One region of the Alcaligenes sp. GW821-FHT11D07 genome, then DNA from elsewhere that is predicted to be linked to it. Evidence: predicted binding sites of a transcription regulator. Region 1 holds the regulator's gene; each other region holds the start of a gene.
The links. Region 1 encodes NrdR, which represses ribonucleotide reductase genes. Its sites were predicted from a motif close to CACNANATNTNGTG; they were not measured.

Region 1 (5,308 bases):
TGATCCAGAAATCTTGAAGCCACACAGGGCGGACTGATTGAGTTTTTTTCATATTCTCTTGAGTCCGCCTGCTGCCGCCTTACTTATTTCCACATTTTTTGGGGTTTCTGCCACCGAAGGCGTTTGTCTCGGTGGTTTGTCGCGCTTCCGCGCTAAAATGCTGCTTTCTTAGTTTGCTACTACTTTACCCTTAGGAACCCTCATGTTTGACCGTTCTGCGACTCTTGACAAAGTTGACCCCGATTTGTGGGCTGCGATTCAAAGCGAAGATGTGCGCCAGGAGCAGCACATTGAGCTGATCGCCTCGGAAAACTACACCAGCCCTGCCGTTATGCAGGCCCAGGGCACCCAGCTGACCAATAAATACGCTGAAGGTTACCCAGGCAAGCGTTACTACGGCGGTTGCGAATTCGTGGACGTGGTCGAACAACTGGCTATTGACCGCTTGAAAGAGCTGTTTGGTGCTGAAGCCGCCAACGTGCAGCCTAACTCCGGCTCGCAAGCTAACCAGGGCGTGTACATGGCTGTGCTCAAACCGGGTGACACCGTTTTGGGTATGAGCCTGGCTGAAGGTGGTCACCTGACTCACGGTTCCCCTGTGAACGCATCGGGCAAACTGTACAACTTTGTGTCCTACGGTCTGGACGAAAACGAAGAGCTGGACTACGACCAACTGGAGCGCCTGGCCAAAGAGCACAAGCCCAAGCTGATCGTGGGTGGTGCTTCGGCTTACGCCCTGCGTATCGACTTTGAACGCATGGCTCGTATTGCGCATGAAAACGGCGCTCTGTTCATGGTGGACATTGCTCACTACGCAGGTCTGGTTGCGGGTGGTGCTTACCCCAACCCCGTGCCTCACGCTGACTTTGTGACTTCCACAACGCACAAGTCCCTGCGCGGCCCTCGTGGTGGCGTCATCATGATGAAAGCCGAACACGAAAAAGCCATTAACTCGGCTATTTTCCCCGGCATTCAAGGCGGTCCACTGATTCACGTCATCGCTGGTAAGGCTGTGGCATTCAAGGAAGCCTTGGCTCCTGAATTCAAGGACTACGCTGCTCAGGTCGTGAAAAACGCTGACGTTCTGGCTCGCACTCTGGTTGAGCGTGGCCTGCGTATCGTGTCTGGTCGCACCGAAAGCCACGTCATGCTGGTGGATCTGCGTCCTAAGGGCATCACCGGTAAAGTGGCTGAAGAAGCGCTGGGCAAAGCTCACATCACCGTCAACAAGAACGCCATCCCTAACGACCCCGAGAAGCCATTTGTCACCAGCGGCGTTCGTTTGGGTACACCTGCCATGACCACTCGCGGCTTTAAAGAAGCTGAAGCGGAATTGACGGCGCACCTGATTGCTGATGTACTGGACAACCCTCACGACGAAGCCGTTTTGGCGGACGTTCGTCGCCGTGTACATGAGCTGACTGCCAAGTTGCCTGTGTACTCCAAGTAATCCAGCCGGAGCGGGCCGTAAGGCCCGCGATCTTGAATGAAGTGTCCGTTCTGCCACCATGCCGATACCCAGGTGATCGATTCTCGAATCACCGAAGAAGGCGACGCCATACGGCGACGTCGTAAATGCTCGGACTGTGAACGGCGCTTCACGACTTACGAACGTGCTGAATTGAGCTTGCCCGTTGTGGCCAAGCGCAACGGCACCCGTATGGAATTTGATCCCGCACGTTTGCGGACCAGCATGGGCGTGGCGCTGCGCAAGCGCTCCATCCCAATGGCTCAAGTCGATGCCGCGGTACAGCGCATCGAAGAAAAACTTCAACTGACTGGTGAACGCGAAGTCTCCTCCGAGACCATCGGCGAGCTGGTCATGGCCGAGCTCAAGCAGCTGGATCAGGTAGCGTATGTACGCTTTGCCTCGGTCTACAAGAGCTTTAAAGACATCCGAGAGTTCGTGCAGGCGATCGATGAAATGAACGATCCCGGCCGCAACTAAGGCTTATGGTCGAGCAAGAAGACGTCATCTGGATGCGGCAAGCCCTGGAGCTGGCCGAACAATCTTTATATATCAGTGCCCCCAATCCACGCGTCGCCTGCCTGATCGTGCGTGATGGTCAATTGCTGGCCTCGGGTTCGACCCAGCAAGCGGGTGGCCCACATGCCGAAGTCATGGCCTTGCAACAGGCGCGGGAACGTGGCGTGAACGTGGCAGGAGCCACCTTTTACGTCACCCTGGAGCCATGTAGCCACCACGGGCGTACGCCTCCTTGTGCTGATGCGCTGGTCAAGGCCGGTGCTGGGCGTGTGGTGTTTTCCATGTATGACCCCAATCCCTTGGTAGCAGGACGTGGAGCCACACGTTTGCGTCAGGCGGGAATTACGGTGGACGGCCCTTTATGCGTAGAGCAGGCACTGGCGATCAACGCCGGTTTCTTTGCTCGTATGACGCGATCCCGACCCTGGCTGTGGATGAAAATGGCGGCCTCTTTGGATGGCCGCAGTGCATTACCGGATGGGCGTTCGCAATGGATTACCGGACCGCAGGCGCGCGATGATGGCCATCATTGGCGCGCGCGCAGTTGCGTCGTATTGACGGGTATCGGAACCGTAAATGCCGACAATCCCCTGATGAACGTACGAGCCGTGTCTACGCCACGACCACCGATCAAGGCGGTGTTGGATACGCATCTGCGTCTGGACCCTAATGCAGCTTTGCTGGATGGCACCCAATGCTGGGTGTTCACGCATCGTCGCGACCCGGAGCGCGAAGCTCAATTGGCGGATCGCAATGCCCTAGTTATTCCCATGCCCTTGCACGAAGGCCAAGTGGATGTTCGGGCGGTACTGGATTGGATGGCAGAGCAGCAGGTCAATGAAATCCATGCGGAAGCAGGGGCGCGCCTTTCCGGTGCTTTGATTGATGCGGGTGTCGTGGATCAACTATTGATGTATCTGGCCCCTAAAATTCTGGGGCAGGGGCGTGGTGTAGCGGATATTACCGCCTTGTCCGGACTGGACGATGTTGAACCCTTCGAGTTCACTGATGTGCGCTTATTCGGTGCCGACCTGCGAGTTCTGGCGCGCCAGCGTGACCATTGGGAAGCCTTGTTGCAGGCAGTGGGTGGGGCCTCTCCATCGGATTTTGAGTAAGCGCTATACGCGTTCATCCCGACGCTGAAACGACAGGCTCTACATTTAGCCAACGAAAAAATTTGAACACTTGCGTTACAAGGATAAGTTCTGCTATTATTATGGACTTGGCATTAGCAGCTTCAAATTGCTTGCCAAACGAACAATTAGGACAGGTGGCCGAGCGGTTGAAGGCGCACGCCTGGAAAGCGTGTATACGTTTATAGCGTATCGGGGGTTCGAATCCCCCTCTGTCCGCCAAGAATTCAGTACCTAAAAACCCGCCCTGCGCAAGCTAGGCGGGTTTTTTGTTGTCTGCGATCGCTTGGCTGAGGGACAAAGCAGGCCCTACGGCATTTAAGGAATCAGACTCAGGCGGTCGACCTCGAATTCAGTTTTGCGCAAACCCTTGTCAAATTCGCCTGTCAGTTCTACTTTCCGTTCGGCGTTAATGGTCTGCCCAGCGGGGAAATCTTCGTTGTCGATTTCTACCGTGATGCGGCCTGTGGCATCCTCAAAAATGTAGCGTTCGTCGCCTTCAAACGATACCAAACGACCTTGTAAACGAGCGATCTGATCATCGCGGCCGGTGTCCAGTAGCTGTTTGACGGTGACGAGCGGTACGTTGCTGGGGCCCGAGTAGGAGCCCGGAGCACTGGCCGCTTGTGGGGCATTGTTGGGGCCGGTGTAGCTGGTGGGTTGCGCGATGGCGACGGTGGTGCCAAGAGTAAGCAGGGCGGCGGCGAAGGTGGGGAAAGTGAATCGCATGGTTGGGTTTCCTGTATCGGGTGAATGTTCCGCCGATTGCGGAATGGTTTTATTAGAAACCCCGAACCTGAAGGAAATCTGAAGACGCTCAGTTTGCTGGAAAATCCAGTACCACGCCCAGGCCCTGGCCCTCTAGCCCGTCTTCAAAAGACAGCTTGGCATCATGCAAGGCAGCGATACGCGCCACGATGGACAAACCTAATCCGTTGCCTGGCTGCCCGGTGCCAAGTACACGAAAGAATTTTTCTCCCAAACGGGTCCGTTGATCGGGAGGCACACCAGGCCCATTGTCACGGACCGCAAGACGCACACCACCGTCGGACCGGTGTGTGGTTTCGATTCGTACCCGGGCCCCTGCGCCGCCGTAGAGCACGGCATTGCCAATCAGGTTGCGTAACGCACTGCTTAACAAGACGGGGGCAGCCTGCAGCGTTGTCACTGCTAACGCTCGCTCAATATTCACAGGTAGAGCGGGCAGCGATGGACTCAAACTGTCCAGAATCTGATTCAGATCTACGGTTTCACGTTTCAAAGGTTCGGCCTGCGGCTCCAGTCTTGTTAAAGCCAACAGGCTTTCTACCAGGGCAGTGCAACGGTCCAGATCAGTGCGCAACTGCTGCAGATGAGCGTCTGGCAGTTGAAGTTCCCGTTCGATCAATTGAACACGCATGCGCAGGCCAGCCAGTGGAGTGCGCAGCTCGTGCGCTGCATCGGAGGTAAATCGCCGCTCACTCTCAAGCGCTGCAGATAGACGAGCCATCAGGGCATTCAGTGCGTCCAGTATGGGTTGCAACTCGCGTGGCGGGTTTTCACCCTGCACGGGCGTGAGGTCATCGGGTGATTTGGCGTTGATGTGTCTGGCAGTGTCCTCCAGAGGGCGCATTAGGCGTCGAATCAATAGCCAGCTTAGTACGCCCAACAAAGCGAGCAAACCCAATGCGGGCCAGATCAGGTTCTCGGCCATGTCCTCTAGAAGCTCCAGCCGTTCCTTCATGGGCTGAGCGACTTGCGCAGTCACCCCTTCAGGCCCTGGGCGGACATACACCCGCCAGAGCTCATCGTCGATCCAGACCGTGCTGGTGACTTCGCGTCTGGCTTGGGGCAAAAAGGCCGTCTTTGGGGTGTCGTCGCCACGCAGCAGGACCTGGCCGTCCGCTGCCACCAACTGGTAATACATGCGTAGCTTGAGTGCGTCACCACGGTTCAGGAGTGCGCCGGGTGTACGGGGAGTCGCCTGCGCCCCTTGCGGGTCCAGTAACAGCACCAAGCGCGCCCCTTCTTCCAGGGCATCATCAAGAACTTCGCTGGTGGCATGCCAGGCGACACCGACCACAATGGCCAGGCTGACCAGCCACAGACCAATACTTGTTCCCATGACGGTAAGCAGCAGGCGTCGTCGCAAAGACCAGCCGTCCGGCCGTAAAACTGGGGTGTTGGCTCTGGTGCGTCGACGAAGCAG
Region 2 (5,308 bases), on a different contig from region 1:
TGCGCAAAGTCACTGAACAGCACGACTATCTGGTCGAAGCCAACGATATGGGGGCAGTACGTTTGATGCAGGGCCGGGACTTTGTCGCCGGCCCTTTTTTGAATATTTATAACGGGCCAGTGCTGGACCTGATTGCTTCTCAAGGCGCAGTACGCTGGGTGATGCCTTTGGAGATGGGCCGAACGGGTTTGATGCAGTTGCAGCAGGACAGACCAGCAGGTTTGGAAACAGAGGTTTTTGCATTTGGGCGTTTGCCTTTGGCTTTCTCGGCCCGTTGCTTTGCCGCGCGTAATCGTAACTTGCCTAAAGATAACTGCCAGTATGTGTGTATGGACTACCCCGATGGTTTGCTGCTAGAGACTCGTGAAGGACAAGGATTTTTAACGATCAATGGCATACAGACGCAATCAGCTTGGGTCTACACCTTGTTGGAGCAAGTGCAGGATTTGCGTGAGCTTGGGGTGGACATGCTGCGTTTAAGCCCTCAGTCACAGAATATGGAAGGGGTCGTCAGCCTGTTTCATGATGTGGCCCAGGGGCGTATTCAGGCAAGAGATGCGCAAGAGGATTTGGTGGGCTTATTGCCCGCCAAGGCTTGCAATGGATTTTGGCATGGGCGCCCCGGCCTGGAGTGGGTAGCGCCAGTTTCTGAGCGTTTTTAAGGGATGGATGTAGCTGTGAATGAAACAACAATGCAAGGCTCTTTCCCCCGCTTGCCCACCGCCGTGGCGGGCGTATTGAGTCGCTTGCCGCCCTGGCCCGGATCTCGTCTGTTTTGCACAGGTTTGAATGTGTTGATGCGTCCGCATCTGCCCGCGGATATTGCTGAACGCCTGGAAGGTCGAGCTTTACGCATACAGGTAGCCGACGCAGGTTTGGCCTTTGATTACACCTGGCGTCAGGGGGCTTTTTATCCGCTGAGCGCAAACACAGAAAATCCGGACTTGATCCTTAAAGCCGATGTCTGGGCTTTCTATCAGCTGTTGCAGCGCAAGGAGGACCCGGACACCTTGTTCTTTAACCGGCGTTTGTCTATTGAAGGGGATACGGAGCTGGGTTTAATGGTGAAGAACACACTGGACTCGCTTGATCCTGATCTTTTGCATCCGCGCGCGGTGATCAAGCAGGGGCAGGCAGCTTTACAAAATGTGCTGCGCCGCCCGCTTCGTTCTTCTGCATCCTGAGGGCACTGCTTCAGGAGCGACGTACCTCGAAATGTGGGAATAGCTCTTGAAGATTCTGCAGGACATCTTCACCTGGGTAGGCTTGCAAAGCCTGCCCATTTTTTTTGAGTAGATCATCGTCGCAGCCTTGGCTACGGAAAATTTGCACGGCGTAGCGCTGCACCCCCAATTGATGGAGATGCTGCCCCAAGGCTTGAACGGAGGAGGGGCTGTGCAACTGCGGGTGTATCGTGCTGCGGCATTCAAACAGGACGCCTTCATTCAGCAGCAATTGCAAGCTGCGCAAGGCTGGGGCTCCGCTATTGGGGCGTTGAGTGATGGCATCGTAGTGCTCGAATTCAGCCTTGATGTCCAGACCTATCCAATCGACCCAAGGCAGAATCTCCAATAGTCTGGCCGGATGAGTGCCGGCCGTATGCAAACCTATCTTGAAACCCAAGCTGCGCACGGCTCGTATCGCTGCTCCCAGTTCAGGGTCCAGTGTCGGTTCACCACCGCTAAATACCACGGCATCCAGCAGGCCTACGCGCCTATTCAAAAAATCCAGCAGGCTGTCCCAAGCAATGGCGCTGTCTGGCGTGCGCTCTTGCAGATGCGGGTTATGGCAGTAGCCACAGCGCCAAGGGCAACCTTGGACAAAAATGACGGCGGCCAATTGTCCGGGGTAGTCTGTTGCCGAAAAGGGCGTACAGCCCCCCACCTTGAGGGCAAGGCTGCGTGATGGCCGGACGGCTGGATAAAGATGGCGCGTGGCGTGACTCATGATGTTTACGTGTTTTGTGCAGAGGTATCTAGGGAGGCACCTGCTTCAGTAAAGTAACGTCGCTCATGAAATTCGCCTTGCTTGCCTATATTGAATGACGACAGGGGGCGGTGATAGCCCATGACGCGGGTCCAGATTTCGCAGGGCTGGCGTTCGGAATCGTGCAGAGTGATGGGGGTCTGGTTCATGAAAACTCCTTAGATAAAAGCTTGTTTCTACAGGGTGCAAAAAGGGTGGGACGCCAAGGGGCGGGGTTCAAATGACGGCTATGCGCTGATAGGCTGCAGTGCTGCTAGAAGCGGTGGGTGTTGGTGTGCCAGCGTGAAAACCGCAGGGTTTAGTGGATGGGGGCTTGCGCTGGGTCGGAAGCCGATGCCTGTCGTTGGGAGCTGGCGTGGGCGTGATTTTGCAGCGTATCCTGTGATTCTTTTTGTGCTTGGGCCGCCTTCTTGCGTGCCAGTAGTTCACTATCACAATGCGGACAAAACTCATGTTTGCCGGACAAATAGCCATGCTGGGGGCAGATGGAAAACGTAGGTGTGACAGTGATGTAGGGCAAGGAGAAGCGATTCAAGGCCCGTTGAACCAAGTTGCGGCAGGCATCGGTGCTGGATAAGGCTTCCGTCATGTACAGATGCAGCACGGTACCGCCGGTGTATTTGCCTTGCAGCTCGTCCTGGCGTTCCAGGGCTTCAAAGGGATCTTCCGTAAAACCGACGGGCAGTTGCGAGGAGTTGGTGTAATAAGGCATCTGATCGGTGCCCGCCTGCAAAATGTCAGGCCAGCGCGCGCGATCCTCTTTGGCAAAGCGATAGGTGGTGCCTTCGGCCGGCGTTGCTTCCAAGTTGTACAGGTGGCCAGTGTTTTCTTGAAATTCCACCATGCGTTCACGGATATGATCGAGTAGACGCAGGGCAAAGTGGTGCCCCCACGGTGTACATAGATTGTGTTTGTCATTGGTGAAGTTGCGGATCATCTCGTTGATACCGTTTACCCCCAGCGTGGAAAAGTGATTACGCAAGGTGCCCAGGTAGCGGCGTGTGTAGGGAAACAAGCCCTGATCCATCAGTTGCTGAATGACGGTGCGCTTGATTTCAAGGCTTTCGCGGCCCATTTCTAGCAATTCATCCAGTCGAGTGAACAAGCCTGCCTCATCACCTTGGTACAGGTAGCCCAAGCGAGCACAGTTCAAGGTGACAACGCCCAATGAGCCGGTTTGCTCGGCGGAGCCAAACAGACCATTGCCCCGCTTTAACAATTCTCGCAGATCCAGCTGCAGGCGGCAGCACATGGAGCGGATCATATTGGGTTCCAGTTCAGAATTAATGAAGTTCTGGAAATAGGGCAGGCCGTACTTGGCTGTCATGGCAAACAGCCGCTCGGCATTGGGGCTGTGCCAGTCAAAGTCGCGGGTGATGTTGTAGGTGGGGATGGGGAAGGTGAAGGCGCGTCCGCGAGCGTCCCCTTCGCTCATGACCTCGATATAGGCCTGGTTGATCATGTCCATTTCGGTCTGCAGATCACCGTAGCAAAAGGGCATTTCCTCGCCACCGATTAGCGGAACTTGCTGGCGCAGATCATCGGGGCAGACCCAATCAAAGGTCAGGTTGGTAAAGGGCGTTTGTGTGCCCCAACGCGACGGCACATTCAGGTTGTAGATGAGCTCCTGCATGGATTGACGCACTTGCTTGTAGCTCAGCGCGTCTTTGCGCACGAAGGGCGCCATATAGGTGTCAAAGGAGCTGAAGGCTTGGGCTCCGGCCCATTCGTTTTGCAGGGTGCCCAGGAAATTGACGACTTGCCCAACTGCACTGCTCAGATGCCGGGGCGGTCCGGATTCTATTTTTCCGGGGACGCCGTTCAGGCCTTCGTTTAAAAAGGTCCGTAAAGACCAACCTGCGCAATAACCAGAGAGCATGTCCAGATCGTGGATGTGCAGATCCGCTTGACGGTGTGCTTGGCCGATTGCTTCAGGGTAGATATGGCTGAGCCAATAGTTGGCAATCATTTTTCCAGAGCTATTCAGGATCAACCCACCGAGCGAATAGCCCTGGTTGGCGTTGGCCTGAACGCGCCAGTCCTGGCGGTCTAAATACTCGGTGATAGACCGGATAATGTCGAGCTGCGCAGCGGGGCGCTGTGTGGTTTCCTGGGTAGCCATATTCTGCTTAAAAACCTATATATAGTGATTTTTAGGATTCATGACACTATATATGGTGGTTTTTGGCTGGGCTAGACGATTGTGGACCAGGCTTGATCTAGGTTAATTTCTAGAACAGACGAGCTCGCGGTGGGCGATGTTCACTTGCTGTCTGATGCCGCTAAGGGGGGGCGAGGTGTGGCAATGCCTGTCATACCCTTCTTTTGATCCAGCAATTAGGGGGTGCAATGCGGGCGAAGAAAACAAAACTGCCGGCATTGCGCCGGCAGTTCTTGGGTATTCAGTCAGCCTGGTTTAACTAAAGCGCGCTTGGAGTGCGACTTTCAAGTTGTGTTGATACTCAGCAACCTGCTCCAGCAGATGTTCTTCGTGGGACGACCAGCTTTGCTTTTGCTCAGCATTGCGTTCGGGTGCGGGTGACCAGGCAGAGTCCGGGAAATAGGGATCATCACGCCAGCGGGGGATGATGTGCCAGTGCAGGTGGGGGACTTGGTTACCAAACTGGGCCAGATTAATTTTGGCTGTCCCCAGCAGTGTGCGCTGGGTTTGTTCGACCACGTACACCGCTGCCATAATTGCTTGCCGCTGTTCCTCGGGCAGGTCCGTCATCTCAGCGACATGCTCTTGCCAGATCACGCGGGTATAGCCGGGAAATGGGCTGTCCGTGACGGCAAGTACCAGAATGCCAGCGCCCGACCAGAGCAGTTGGTCGGGCTTTAACGCACATAAGGGGCATGTGCCTAGGCTCATGCGGGTTGGCCAAAGAAGAGGTTTTGCAGGGCAACGCCAGGATCGGGCTCACGCATGAAAGCTTCGCCGACCAGGAAGGCTTGAACCTGATTCTCACGCATCAAAGCGACATCTTCCAGAGTGTGAATGCCACTTTCGGTGACCACACGTTTTTCGCTGGGGATGAAAGGCAGCAGATCCAAGGTGTTCTGGGTGCTGGTTTCAAAGGTGCGCAGGTTGCGGTTATTGATGCCCAGCAGGCTGGTCTTCATTTGCAAGGCAATATCCAGCTCGGCACGGTCATGCACTTCAACCAGTACATCCATGCCCAGCTCATGGGCCATGGTTTCGTATTCCATTAATTGGTCTTTATCCAGAGCCGCCACGATCAGAAGAATGCAGTCCGCACCCATGGCCCGGGCGTGGATGATCTGGTAAGGATCAATGATGAAGTCCTTGCGCAGCACGGGC
Region 3 (5,308 bases), on a different contig from region 1:
AGGACCGTGGCGTTACGCCTTGGCGGTCGGGGCTTTGGATATGACCGGCAAGCAGGATAACGGGGACTTGGTGTATGGATCTTCGGCGAGCAGCCTGATGGTCAGCACTGACATTACTAGCCGAACCAGTATTGATACGCAAATGGAAAGTGCTCGCGACTTCGGGCTGACCGGGGTGGGTGCCACTTACCGATCGTCTGACTTCGGGGTTTGGCAGGCCAGCGTGGCCCGTGCCTCCCATTCAGTCGGGCAGGGGTGGCGCTATCAGGCCGCGTATGGACTGGATGTGCTGGATGATTTGCACCTGCAATGGCAGGGCGAGCGCTACCAGGATAATTTTCTGGACTTGAGCCGCTATCAGGGCATGAAGGTGGATGCTGCCAGCAGTCGGCAGGTCGTCGGCTTGTCTGTGCCCTTGCGCCGTTGGGGGGAAGTCCAGACCCAATACGAGGTGCAGCAGGTCGTGGCCGGGGGAGAGAACCGCTACCTTGGGGTCACGCAGCAGTTCTGGTACAGTCCCCACCTTAGGGTGGGTTTGCAAGCTCGCCGTCATCTGGAAAGTCGTCAGTCGAACATCGCGCTGCGTTTTTCTATACCGATTTTTTAAGCAGGCGGCATGGCCCAGTCAGCACTTGAGGTTCTTCAGGAAGTTTTTGGTTATGACAGTTTTCGTGGTTCACAGCACGAGATTATCGAGACCCTGATACAAGGCGGTGACGCCCTGGTCTTGATGCCTACGGGCGGCGGCAAGTCGCTTTGTTACCAGATTCCTGCATTGGTTCGACCCGGTACCGGTGTGGTCGTCTCCCCCTTGATTGCCTTGATGCAAGATCAGGTGGATGCGCTAAACGAGCTGGGCGTGAACGCTGCTTTTCTGAATTCCACTCAGGATTGGCAGACGGCTCGTGAAGTTGAGCGTCAGTTTCTGACCGGCCAGTTGGATCTGCTCTATGTGGCTCCCGAACGTCTGCTGACGGACCGTTGCCTGGATTTGCTGGCACGAGGCCAGATATCCCTGTTCGCTATCGACGAGGCCCACTGCGTATCGCAATGGGGCCACGACTTCCGTCCTGAATATCTGGGCCTGGACCTGTTGGCGCAGCGCTGGCCTGGAGTACCACGGGTCGCCTTGACGGCTACGGCTACGCAACTGACGCGGGTGGAAATTGCCCAGCGGCTCAAGCTGGAAGAGGCCCGCCATTTTGTGGCCAGCTTTGATCGTCCCAATATCTGTTACCGCATCATCGAGAAAAACGAGGTGCGCAAGCAACTGCTGAGCTTCATTCAGGAAGAGCATGCAGGGCACGCAGGAATTGTGTATTGTCTGTCCCGCTCCCGCGTGGAAGATACGGCCGAATTTCTGTGCAAGAACGGCATTCATGCCTTGCCCTACCACGCAGGTCTGGAGGCGCAACAACGAGCCATCAATCAGGCGCGCTTCTTGCGCGAGGAAGGGGTGGTCATGGTGGCAACAATTGCCTTTGGCATGGGCGTGAATAAGCCTGATGTACGTTTTGTGGCCCATATTGATCTGCCCAAGTCCGTAGAAGGCTATTACCAGGAAACCGGACGGGCCGGGCGTGATGGCGAAGTCGCTACCGCCTGGCTAGCCTATGGTTTGCAGGACGTGGTGCAACTGCATCGCATGATTAACCAGTCGCAGGGTGATGCGGCGCACCGGCGCCAGCAAGGTCAGGCATTGGATGCCATGCTGGGCTTGTGCGAAACGATTTCCTGCCGCAGGCAGCGGCTGCTGGCGTATTTCGATCAGCAAATCGAGCCTTGCGGGAACTGCGACACTTGTCTGGAAGCTCCGGAGGCCTGGGACGGGACGGTAGCAGCCCAGAAAATGCTTTCCACGATTTACCGATTGTGGCGTGAGCGCGGCCAACGCTTCGGTGCCGGGCATTTGATTGATATCTTGCTAGGCAAGCAGACCGAACGCGTCAAGGAACACGAGCATGACAAGCTCACCGTTTTTGGCGTGGGCAAGGATTTGTCCGATCACGCCTGGAGAGGCGTGCTGCGTCAGTTGCTGGCCCATAGCCTGGTCAGTGTGGACCCGGAAGGGTATGGAACCCTGCTGCTGACCGACGCCAGTCGTGAAGTCCTGAAGGGTGAACGAACCTTAATGCTGCGCCGCGAAACCGTAACACGGGGACCGGCTGCACATCGAACCAAAGGTCAGGCCCCAGCGGGGCCCGCTTTGGAGCCCGATCAGCAGAGACGATTCGAGGCTTTGCGTGCCTGGCGCGCAGCGACGGCACGAGAGCACGGCGTGCCCGCCTATGTCATTTTCCATGATGCTACTTTGCGCGAAGTGGCCATCCGTTGCCCAAGCTCAGAGGCTGATCTGGAGCCGATTACAGGCATAGGTTTACGCAAGCGGGAAGCCTATGGCGAAGCCTTGCTGCGCTGCGTCCAAGAGCTGCAAGCTCTGTAAAAATTGTTAATGGCGCAAGAACTTGTTTCATTTGAAAACGCTATATGTAGTAGAATGTCGGCTATTCTGCACTACATATGGTGCTTGCTAGTGATGCCAAAGCTGCCGCAGGCGCTTCTCCGCATACATCCGTTTTCCGAGACTCCAGATGCAACAAACCGAACAATTGATGGTCACCAAACGGGATGGCCGCACAGAACCTATTAACCTCGACAAGATTCACCGAGTCGTTGACTGGGCTGCTGAGGGTCTCAATAATGTGTCCGTCTCCCAGGTAGAACTGCGTTCGCACATTCAGTTCTACAACGGTATCCGCACCAGCGATATCCACGAAACTATTATTAAGTCGGCTGCGGATTTGATCTCCGAAGAAACCCCCGACTATCAGTACCTGGCTGCTCGCCTGGCCATTTTCCATCTGCGCAAAATTGCTTTTGGTCAGTTCGAGCCACCAACTCTGTTTGACCACGTTACCCGGCAAACAGAAGAAGGGCGCTACGACCCTCATTTGCTGCAGGATTATACCCGCGCCGAGTTCGATGAGCTGGATGCCCACCTTGATCACTGGCGAGACATGAACTTCTCGTACGGTGCCGTCAAGCAGTTGGAAGGCAAATACCTGATTCAGAACCGCGTTACCAAGCGCATTTACGAAAGCCCCCAGTTCTTGTACATCCTGGTGGCCATGTGCTTGTTTGCACGTTACCCAGCAGAAACCCGTCTAAGCTTCATCAAGCGTTTTTACGACGCGGTGTCGCAGTTCAAGATTTCATTGCCTACGCCCATCATGGCGGGTGTGCGCACACCTACACGCCAGTTCAGCTCTTGCGTCCTGATCGAATGTGACGACAGCCTGGACAGCATCAACGCGACGACCAGCGCCATTGTGCGTTACGTGTCTCAACGTGCCGGTATCGGTATCAACGGTGGCCGTATTCGTGCCGTGGGTAGCGAGATTCGTGGTGGCGAAGCTCAGCACACCGGTTGCTTGCCCTTTTTCAAGATGTTCCAGGCCGCCGTCAAGTCGTGCTCCCAAGGTGGGGTGCGTGGTGGTGCCGCGACTTTGTTCTACCCCATGTGGCACTTGGAAGTGGAAACGCTGCTGGTCCTAAAGAACAACCGTGGTGTGGAAGAAAACCGTATTCGTCACCTGGACTACGGCGTTCAGATCAACCGCTTGCTGTATCAGCGCCTGATCAAGGGCAGCCACATTACGCTGTTCTCGCCGCATGACGTTCCTGGCCTGTACGATGCCTTCTTTGCCGATCAGGACGAGTTTGAGCGTCTGTACGAAAAGTACGAGCAAGATCCAGCCATCCGCAAGCGCAGCCTGCCTGCCGTGGAACTGTTCTCCTTGCTGATGCAAGAGCGCGCCAGCACAGGCCGTATCTACATTCAGAACGTAGACCACTGCAATACCCATAGCCCCTTCCAGGCGGACCGCGCTCCTGTGCGCCAGTCCAACCTGTGCATGGAAATTGCTCTGCCGACCAAGCCTTTGAATGATCTGAACGATCCCGAAGGTGAAATCGCACTGTGCACGCTGTCCGCATTCAACCTGGGTGCTCTGGAGTCTCTGGACGAGCTCGACAGCCTGGCTGAATTGATTGTGCGTGCTCTGGATGCATTGCTGGATTACCAGGATTACCCGGTCAAGGCTGCATTGAACGCAACCAACAAGCGTCGTTCTTTGGGCGTCGGCGTTATTAACTACGCTTACTACCTGGCCAAAAACGGCACCCGTTACTCCGATCCAGCCGCTTTGGGTCTGACCCACCGCACCTTTGAAGCTATTCAGTACTACCTGTTGAAGGCTTCGGTGCAGTTGTCGCGTGAATACGGTGCTTGCGACGCTTTTGACGAAACTACGTACGCAGCCGGTTTGTTGCCTACTGATACCTACAAGAAAGATGTGGACAGCATTTGTGCTGAGCCTTTGCATCTGGATTGGGAAGCTTTGCGCGCCGATATCGTCAAGCACGGCCTGCGTAACTCCACCCTGACAGCCTTGATGCCGTCGGAAACCTCCAGCCAGATCGCTAATGCCACCAACGGTATTGAGCCTCCTCGTGGCCTGGTGTCGGTCAAGCAGTCCAAGGACGGTATCTTGCGTCAGGTAGTGCCTGATTTTGAAAAATATAAGGATCAGTACGAATTGCTGTGGCAAATGCCCGGTAACGAGGACTACCTGAAGTTGGTTGGTGTGATGCAGAAGTTCGTGGACCAATCGATTTCTGCCAACACCAACTATGACCCACAGCGGTTCGAGGGTGGTCGTGTCCCGATGAAGCAACTGCTCAAGGACTTGCTGCTGGCCTACAAATATGGTGTGAAGACCTTGTACTACCACAACACCCGCGACGGCGCGGACGACTCGCATGGCGAAGTTGAAGATGACGGTTGCGCTGGTGGGGCGTGCAAGATCTAAGCAAGGGTAAATAGCATCATGACTACCTATAGTACTTTTTCTAAAACGGATAACGACCAGCTCAAAGAACCGATGTTCTTTGGGCAGCCGGTCAACGTAGCGCGCTACGATCAGCAAAAGTATCCGATTTTTGAAAAGCTGATTGAAAAGCAGTTGTCCTTCTTCTGGCGTCCAGAGGAAGTGGATATTACGCAGGACCGGATTGACTACCAGAACCTGCCTGATCACGAAAAGCATATTTTCATCAGCAATCTGAAGTATCAGACCTTGCTGGATTCCATCCAGGGCCGTAGCCCTAACGTGGCATTCCTGCCTCTGGTATCCATTCCAGAGCTGGAAACCTGGATTGAAACCTGGGCTTTTTCCGAGACGATTCACTCGCGCTCGTACACGCACATCATTCGCAATATTGCCAATGATCCGTCCGTCATTTTTGA

Region 2: a site for NrdR is predicted at 4,153-4,166, ahead of AC1RSM_RS08645 (ribonucleoside triphosphate reductase). Genes of this name have one in related genera too.
Region 3: a site for NrdR is predicted at 2,513-2,526, ahead of nrdA (class 1a ribonucleoside-diphosphate reductase subunit alpha). Genes of this name have one in related genera too.

What each region holds. Positions count from the first base shown of each region.
Region 1 is NZ_JBXART010000003.1:217,320-222,627, reverse strand. Features, by position in the region: gene AC1RSM_RS14045 (YbhB/YbcL family Raf kinase inhibitor-like protein) at 1-17, shown strand, start outside; gene glyA (serine hydroxymethyltransferase) at 203-1,450, shown strand; gene nrdR (transcriptional regulator NrdR) at 1,487-1,948, shown strand; gene ribD (bifunctional diaminohydroxyphosphoribosylaminopyrimidine deaminase/5-amino-6-(5-phosphoribosylamino)uracil reductase RibD) at 1,954-3,102, shown strand; tRNA gene AC1RSM_RS14025 (tRNA-Ser) at 3,252-3,342, shown strand; gene AC1RSM_RS14020 (YgiW/YdeI family stress tolerance OB fold protein) at 3,439-3,849, opposite strand; gene AC1RSM_RS14015 (ATP-binding protein) at 3,938-5,308, opposite strand, start outside.
Region 2 is NZ_JBXART010000002.1:4,872-10,179, forward strand. Features, by position in the region: gene ubiV (ubiquinone anaerobic biosynthesis protein UbiV) at 1-662, shown strand, start outside; gene ubiT (ubiquinone anaerobic biosynthesis accessory factor UbiT) at 678-1,184, shown strand; gene AC1RSM_RS08635 (anaerobic ribonucleoside-triphosphate reductase activating protein) at 1,195-1,947, opposite strand; gene nrdD (anaerobic ribonucleoside-triphosphate reductase) at 1,953-2,135, opposite strand; gene AC1RSM_RS08645 (ribonucleoside triphosphate reductase) at 2,285-4,108, opposite strand; gene AC1RSM_RS08650 (HIT family protein) at 4,403-4,858, opposite strand; gene trpC (indole-3-glycerol phosphate synthase TrpC) at 4,855-5,308, opposite strand, start outside.
Region 3 is NZ_JBXART010000002.1:546,112-551,419, forward strand. Features, by position in the region: gene AC1RSM_RS11135 (hypothetical protein) at 1-607, shown strand, start outside; gene recQ (DNA helicase RecQ) at 617-2,443, shown strand; gene nrdA (class 1a ribonucleoside-diphosphate reductase subunit alpha) at 2,592-4,871, shown strand; gene nrdB (class Ia ribonucleoside-diphosphate reductase subunit beta) at 4,890-5,308, shown strand, end outside.